DNA from 2 places in the Pseudoalteromonas sp. C12FD-1 genome. Region 1 is predicted to be linked to the other one. Evidence: riboswitches for the same ligand, from Rfam matches in the RefSeq annotation. Region 1 holds a riboswitch; the other holds the start of a gene.
What was found. A riboswitch is a leader RNA that binds a small molecule or an ion and turns the genes downstream of it on or off. The one in region 1 is predicted to bind lysine.

Region 1 (4,060 bases):
TCTACAAATTCTGTTATTCTTTGATTATTGTGAATTAAACCATATTTAATGCCAACTGAGTAATAAAATTGCTGTTGGCATAAATAAGCGCTGTTAACCGCTCATAATTACAGCACTCACTTATTTTAAGCGCGTATGACTAACCACTTTTTTAAAAACACCCTAAGCATTGCTCCCTCTTTTTATAGCGATTTACCCCCTAGCAACAATACTATTTTAGTGTTTAATGCAAACACGCTTAATGTAGAACTCCTCGATTTAACCCAGTACCTAAGCCCGTTTGAGATAAGCGTTATAAATCGCCGTAAACGCATGCAAGCAAAGCAAGAATATGTAGCATCGCGCATATTGCTAAAGCAGCTTGCCAAGCATACCCAGCCCCAATACGCGCACGTACCGCTTAATAAAATGAGCACCCTCTTTAATGAAGAGTGCTCAAAGCTGCAGCTCCATATAAACCGCAGCGTTATTAATACCTGTATTTCGCACTCTCATGGCTTAGTTGGTGTAGCTCTTAATGTTACTAAGGCTGAATTTGGGTTTGATATTGAAAAAATAAGCTTAAAACGCCCATTCGAAAAGCTCGCAAAGCATTTTTACAATAAGGCTGAAATTGACTTAATTACCGCCCCTTTGGCTATAAAAGAGCAAGCCGACTGCTTTTTTAGAATTTGGACCTTAAAAGAGGCACTCGCTAAAGCAACAAGCCGCCCAATAGCGCAATTGCTTAGCCCAAATGTATTTGATGAATTATCTTTGTTAAACCTTACAGCATCGAGTAACACCATAATGGTTGCCAATGAGGGGTTTGATATAAGCGTGGCGCATAAAAAAAGCACCGACTGGCGGTGCTTTATGCTTAAAAATTTAGATACTTAATTACTTGGCATATAAGCTTAGGCAGCGCTTTCTAATAAGCGACTGTGTATTGCTTGCACTACGGTATCTGACTCGCTTTGCTCTACTAAAAAGCATAAATTGTGCTTACTTGCACCATGGCAAATTAATCGAATATTAAACTCTTTTAATACGTTCATTAAGTTCATTTCGTGCTGGCGTAGCTGTATTTCTGAGCCTATTAGCGCCACTAAGGTTAAGTTATTTTCAACCGACACATGGCAAAATTCAGCTAGCTTATCTAAACACGCTTGCTCAAGCTCAGGGCGCGAGGCATTGGGTGCGTTATCTAAGGTAATAGCAACACTAATTTCTGAGGTAGTCACTAAATCTACCGATATATTAAACTCACTTAAAATTGTAAATACTCTGGCCAAAAAGCCACTTGCTAATAGCATTTCAGGGCTTTTAAGCGTGAGCAATATTTGGTTTTTACGTTGCGTTACAGCGCGTATACCCGGCTGCTGTGACTTTTCACGCTCAATCCACGTGCCACCGCGCTCTGGCTCGCGGCTAGAGCCTACAAATACATTAATATGGCTACGGCTGGCTGGTAAAATAGTGGCTGGGTGCAATACTTTTGCGCCAAAGGTGGCCATTTCTGCGGCTTCGTCAAAGCTTAAACGGGCAATTGGCGTTGCCTTTGCACATAAGCGTGGGTCTGTGCTAAATATACCCACTACGTCGGTCCAAATATGTACGCTTTTAGCGTTAATCGCCTCAGCAAGTAATGCTGCGCTGTAATCTGAGCCACCACGGCCAAGCGTGGTTGTTTGGCCAAATTCGTCGCTACCAACAAAACCTTGAGTCACAATTACTTGCTCATCTAATAACGGAATTAAAATCTCTTTAGCCGCTTGCGCTGTGGCTTTAACATTGGGTGTTGCTTTACCAAACTGGCTGTCGGTTTTAAGTACTTTACGTACATCAAAACGGTCGGCATTTAAGCCTTTTAAACGTAGCACTTGCGCAAATAAGTACGACGATAAGCGCTCACCAAAACTAAGTAGCTCATCGTGCTGCTGATCCGTTGTTAGTGTTTCAAGGGCTAACGTTTGAAACGCTTTTAACGTTTCGTTAAAACCTACGGCTAAATCGGCATCAAGCGAGAGCTCATCTAAAATTGCTTGCTGAATAGCTAGCACGCCGTCAATGTGCTCTTGGCGCTGCTCTGGGGTAATGCTTGATTTACACAGTGCAACTAAGTGATTAGTTACGCCGGCGCTGGCGCTCACTGCTACAATACGCACGCTTTTATCTGCAACAATAATTTCGCTACAGCGACTCATCGCTTCAAAGTTTGCAACACTGGTTCCGCCAAATTTGGCAACGATGTAATCTGATTTTGCGCCTGGTACTGTTTGTGGCACTGATTGGGTAGTCATTTAGTCTCCTTTCGCGGTATTTTAACCGCTAAAAAACAAGAAGAACTTGGCAAAGGAATGCATTTGATGTGTCCGCTGCCAGAAGCTCTCCACCTATATTGGTGACAGTTTTGAGGATTCAGCCCCATAAACCGAAAAACAATAGCGACGTACCATTGTTTTTCTCGGCGAGTACTTCCCTCTTTAATGGTTATGGGCGTTCGTCACCTACCATTAAATACCTAAGTATCGCACCTCTTCTGAATGTTTTATTAACCGCTGGCTAATAAAACAAAGCCCCGCTAATTAGCGGGGCTTTGAAAGTTATCGTTTAGACGTCTAGGTGTCAAGCATTTATAGTAAAAATTAAACAAAACCACCCATAAAGTAAGCGCCTGCATAACCTACGGTATAACAAATTAATAATTGCAGCGATAATTTAAAGTAGCTCGTAAAAGTAAGTGCTTTAAGTTTGCTCATGGCAATAATACCCGCTGCCGAACCAATTATAAGCATTGACCCACCTACACCTGTTGCATAGGTAAACGACAACCAATGTTGCTGGCTCATTACTATATCTGCTTTTAATAGCGCAGCAGTAAGCGGTACGTTATCGACCCCTGCAGATAGTATTCCCATTAAATAGTTAGCGTACTCAGGTGCCATTACTGTATATAAATCGGTAAATTTACTTAAAATACCAATTTCTTTTAATGCGCCAACAAGTAAAAGCACCCCAACAAAAAACAGTAGTGTGTCGTATTCTATCTCGCGAACAAAATCGATGATGTCTTTGTTTATGTCTTTTTTACGCATTAAAAATTGCGCCACTAAAAACATAACCGATAAACCAAATAAAAATGTGAGTAGCGGCGGTACGCTATAAATTACGCTAAGGGTTAAAGTACTTACCACGGTTGATAAAAATATAATGGCAATAGTGATGTCGGTTTTTTCTATACGTTTTTTTTGCGAGCCCACAAACTCTATTTGCCCTTTCATACCAATAGAGAGTAAAAGCGCTAATAGCATTACACTTATAAACGCTGGCGCTATGAGCAGTAATAAGTTTGCAATAGACACTTTGCCGTCCAAAAATATCATTAAGGTGGTTACATCACCGGTTATTAGCGATACACCGCCAGAGTTAACCCCAAACACAATAAGTGTGGCGTATTTAATCAGCTTTTTAGCTTCCAGCTTTAACGACATAACCACAGCAAGTGATATAAGCGTAGCGGTCACATTGTCAGAAATAGACGAAAACAAAAAGGCAAAGCCCCCCACTAAAAACATAAGTTGTCGTTCACTAATGCTTTTAGGCATAACCCGGTGCACAATGTTTTCTATAAATCCTTTTGAATTTAAATACGCAACAAAGGTCATGGCGGCCATTAAAAACAGCCATAGCGAGGCTATTTCTAATATGTTTTCGTTAAGAAGGTGCTGAATAGTTGCAGGGCTTTGCCCATGGAGTGGGTTAACAAAAAGTATAATCCAACAAAGCGTGCCAAAAAAGAGTGTAGTTTTGGCTTTATTTACGTGAATTATATCTTCTATAACGATCAGTAAAAAGGCAATCGCTATTAGGGTTAAAATTATCGAGGGGAGCATGGTAGTTAAATAACCTTTGATATAGTTTTAACAGGACACATAAACAACTTGCGTTTAAGTGTTCCTAATTTTGGTGCGGATTCTAGCACCACAGATATGCAAAAACTATTATTAAATGGTCTTAAAAACGAATACCATATGCAGGTAAAATACGTAATAATGAGTCCTTTGTAAGAACTCAATAA
Region 2 (4,060 bases), on a different contig from region 1:
ATATTGCCCCACTGAAAAATATGCAGGCCATCAAAATTAAGGGCTGGGTAATCGCCAGTATTGAGTGCTTGCCATTCATCGCAGCCAAGCCCAAACGGAGTTAGGCTATCGCCGCCTAGTGGGTTTTTTTCACCTTCAGGCCAGCGTAGTTGTACACGCAGTAATACTTGCAGCTGCGTATTTTGCAGCTGCGCTTGTTGGTTTAACCAACGTACTTGATTGAGGCTTTCGGCAACAAAAATACGCACGCCGCGCTCAATAAAGTGTTTAATTTGTTTAGGGCTCTTTGCAGGCCCTGTGTTGAGCACGCGCTGCGAACTAATACCTTGTGCAAGTACTTGTTCAAGCTCACCTTTACTTGCTACGTCAAAGTTAAATCCGGCGTTGTCCAGGCATTGAATAACCTTAGAAAGCGGATTCGCTTTTACTGCATACCAAAGTTTTACATCGGTTTGTGCAACTAAACGCGTAAGGAGTGTGTTTAGTTTGTCTAAGTCGTAAACAAAAAAAGGGGTATCAAGTTGCTGAGTAAGTGTATTTACGGCGGCCTTGATAGGCGTGCTCAAAAAGCTCATTATCGTAAAACCTCTTCTAGCAATAACGATGCATCGCTTTGTTCGTCGCGGTATTTAACAATTAACGCACACGACATGCTTAGGCCTTGCTCACGAGCCCATTCATTAGACGCTGGGCGAGAGCCAGGTATTACAATTGCGTATTCTGGGATTGGCTCGCCTTTATCAAGCTGACGCTCATTAACGCAGTCGTATACCGGAATGGTTGCAGATAAACGTACGCCTGGTGCCAGTACTGCACCTTTTTTAACAACTACGCCTTCAACAATGACACAACCTGCACCAATAAATGCATCGTCTTCAACCACGACTGGGCTTGCACCAATTGGTTCAAGTACACCGCCAAGTTGCACAGCTGCGCTCAAATGTACGTTTTTACCAACTTGCGCACACGAGCCCACTAATGCGTGGCTATCAACCATAGTGCCTTCGTCGATGTATGCGCCAATGTTTACGTACGCTGGTGGCATAATAATAGTGCCTTTAGCGACGTATGCACCACGGCGAACACTGGTGCCACCTGGTACCATACGCACGCCATCTTCAGTGCTAAATTCTTGCGGTGCAAGGTTGTGTTTATCTACAAAACCACCTGCAAACTCAGTGTTAGTGCCATTTTTAAAGGCTTCTAAAATGCCTTGTTTTACTTCTACGTTAGCTTCCCATTGGCCGCTTTCGTTTTGTGATGCTGCGCGTACTGCGCCCGATTCTAAATTATTTAGTAGTTCTAACCAGCTCATTATAAAAACCTGTATTTAATGCCAAGATAAAATGGTGTCGTTTGCAGTGGTAATGCAATCGGTTTGCGTTAACTCAAGGTGTGTTAAAGGTGGGCGCAGCAACGGGCTACTTAAGCGGCCTTGTTGGTGCATTAGCACTTTAACGGGAATAGGGTTTGCTACAGCAAATAGGCTATTAATAGCGCGAGTCCACTGAGCAAATAAATTGGGGTGTTGGCCACTTAGGCTACGTTTTACAAACTCGTGTGTTTGTAAAGGCCATGCATTGGCCGCAACCGAGACTAAGCCTTTTGCACCTGCTTGGGCAAAGTAGGGCATAAGTGCATCGTCGCCACTGTATAGCGCTAAATTAGGCGCGGCTTGTCGGTATGCTTCAAATTGTGTGATGTTGCCACTGGCTTCTTTTAAGGCCCAAAGTTTTGGGTGCGCTTTTAAGTTTTCAATGGTTTCGATAGGAATGCTTACACCGCTGCGCCCAGGTACGTTGTACAACATACACGGATGCGCGCTTTCGTTTAATAAGCTTTCGTACCAATGTGTTTGACCTACAGCCCCTGGTTTTGCATAAAGCGGCGAGCCTAATAAGTAGCTGTGAATAGGTAATTGGTTACAGTAGCTAACCCATTCTTCTTGTTGGGCTAAATTACTACCGCCCACAGCAACCATAAGCGGTACGCTGGGTTTTAATTGGCACACGTGCTCAACAATGCCTTGCTGCTCTTTAAGCGTAAGGGCTAAGCCTTCACCTGTACTACCGAGCAGTAAAATACCGTTTTGTGCCGCTTCTTGTGCGCTAACAAGTGTTGTGAGCGTGTCGTAGTCAACATTACCTTGTTGATCAAACGGCGTAACAAGCGCTGTCCACAGTGCGTAGTCGTCTAAATTGAAGTTGTTGATCATCTCTTACGAACCTATAAGGTGTTCGAGATATTAAGGAGGCTGTATGATGTGAGCCGCATTAACGTCGTTCGAACAGTATTCGAAGAGCGAATGGGCTTAAAATAATAGGGCGCACGGCCTTATTATTTAAGACCAGAAGCTCTCCACCAAACTAATAAGCTGCTTTAAAGCTGCTATTGGTGACAGTCGCTAGGATTCAACCTAGTCGCCCGAAGTAATTGCTTCGCAAAAGCGTTTACCTCTCGGCGGTATTCCCCTGGCGTATGCTCACTGGAGTTTGCGCTCCTAACATACGCTACCTGAATAACGCACCTCTTCTAGCCCTTTGTATTTTGCGTAAACACAAAAGGTTTAACAAAATACAATTTAAATAGGGTAATTGCGGCGATTAAAACATTTTAGCCGTCTAGGTGTCAAGCTGCTAAATACAGAACAGCTCATCGAAAATAGCGGTGGTTACGTATTGGCTGCTTTTCTCGTACACTAACCCTATAAGCAGCGAGGTATTTAATAAGTATGGAAAAATTTAGTGATATTTATAAGCGAGCGGTAGAGCGAAAAGGCTCTGAAAAAATGCTTAAGTTATTACTCGCAAAACCTTTATCTAAAAAAGCGTTAAGCACGTTAAGTGACGACGACTGGCTTGAAGAATTTACCCGAAAGGTTTTTCAAAGTGGCTTTTATTGGTCGGTAATAAACAGCAAATGGCCGGGCTTTAGAGAGGTTTTTTGGCAGTTTAGTGTTGATAAGTTATTAATGATGCCGCCCGATATGCTAGAGCAAAAAGCAACGGATGAGCGCATTATTCGTAATTATAAAAAAGTGAAAACGATTCCTGAAAATGCTTACATGATCCACGAAATAGCACAGGAGCATGGCAGTTTTAGCAAGTTTATTGCCCAGTGGCCAACAGATAATATTATTGGTTTATGGGCGCATTTAAAAAAACACGGCGCTCGTTTAGGTGGAAATACTGGCCCCTATGCTTTAAGAGCGCTTGGTAAAGATACATTTTTACTTTCGCGGGATGTAGAAAGTTACCTAAGAGCGCATAAAATAATTGATGGCGGGCTGCAAACTAAAAAATCACTCACTGCTGCGCAGGCATTTTTTAACGAAATGCAAAAACAAAGTGGTTTAAGCATGCAAGAGCTGAGTTTAATTGTGGCTTACAGTGTGGGCGATAACCGTGTAGGCATAAGCCAACAAACAGAGGATTAACCATGAATCTAGTGCCAAGATACACAGACATAGCAGATAATTTCGCGATAGAGGATCAACCCTCAAGTGTTGCTGCCCCGCAATTGCTGCTGTGGAACGCATCGTTAGCTAAGCAGTTTAATATAGTTGTTGAGCCACAGCTGCGCGCTAGTACCTTTGCAGGCAATGAACCACAGCAAATAAAGGCGGTAGCGCTTGGTTATTCTGGGCACCAGTTTGGACACTTTTCACCACGTTTGGGTGATGGGCGAGCACATTTACTCGGTGCTATAAGTGATGATAAAAACCAGCTGTGGGATATTCAATTAAAAGGCTCTGGTGCTACCCCGTATTCTAGAGGGGGCGATGGGCGGTGCGCACTAGGTCCAGCTATACGTGAATATATTATGAGCGAAGCTATGCATGGCTTAGGGATTAAAACCACGCGGTGTTTGGCTGTTGTAGGCACTGGTGAAGTTGTTTATCGTAATCCGCCACAACCAGGCGCAATTGTTACCCGTTTGGCAAGTAGCCATATTCGGGTTGGCTCGTTTCAATATTTAGCAACTCAAGGTGATGTCGAAGGATTAAAAAAATTAGCTGATGTAGCTATTGAGCGTCATTACCCAAGTATAAAATCAACAG

Region 2: linked by a shared signal. The riboswitch ahead of dapA (4-hydroxy-tetrahydrodipicolinate synthase) and the one ahead of lysC (lysine-sensitive aspartokinase 3) in region 1 are both predicted to bind lysine.

The regions. Positions count from the first base shown of each region.
Region 1 is NZ_JBBEVD010000063.1:62,947-67,006, forward strand. It holds gene WDB87_RS08850 (4'-phosphopantetheinyl transferase family protein) at 136-879, shown strand; gene lysC (lysine-sensitive aspartokinase 3) at 897-2,282, opposite strand; lysine riboswitch at 2,357-2,529, opposite strand; gene nhaD (sodium:proton antiporter NhaD) at 2,628-3,875, opposite strand.
Region 2 is NZ_JBBEVD010000048.1:69,400-73,459, forward strand. It holds gene WDB87_RS05700 (PLP-dependent decarboxylase) at 1-575, opposite strand, end outside; gene WDB87_RS05705 (2,3,4,5-tetrahydropyridine-2,6-dicarboxylate N-succinyltransferase) at 575-1,315, opposite strand; gene dapA (4-hydroxy-tetrahydrodipicolinate synthase) at 1,331-2,215, opposite strand; lysine riboswitch at 2,344-2,540, opposite strand; gene WDB87_RS05715 (DNA-3-methyladenine glycosylase I) at 2,732-3,436, shown strand; gene WDB87_RS05720 (protein adenylyltransferase SelO) at 3,439-4,060, shown strand, end outside.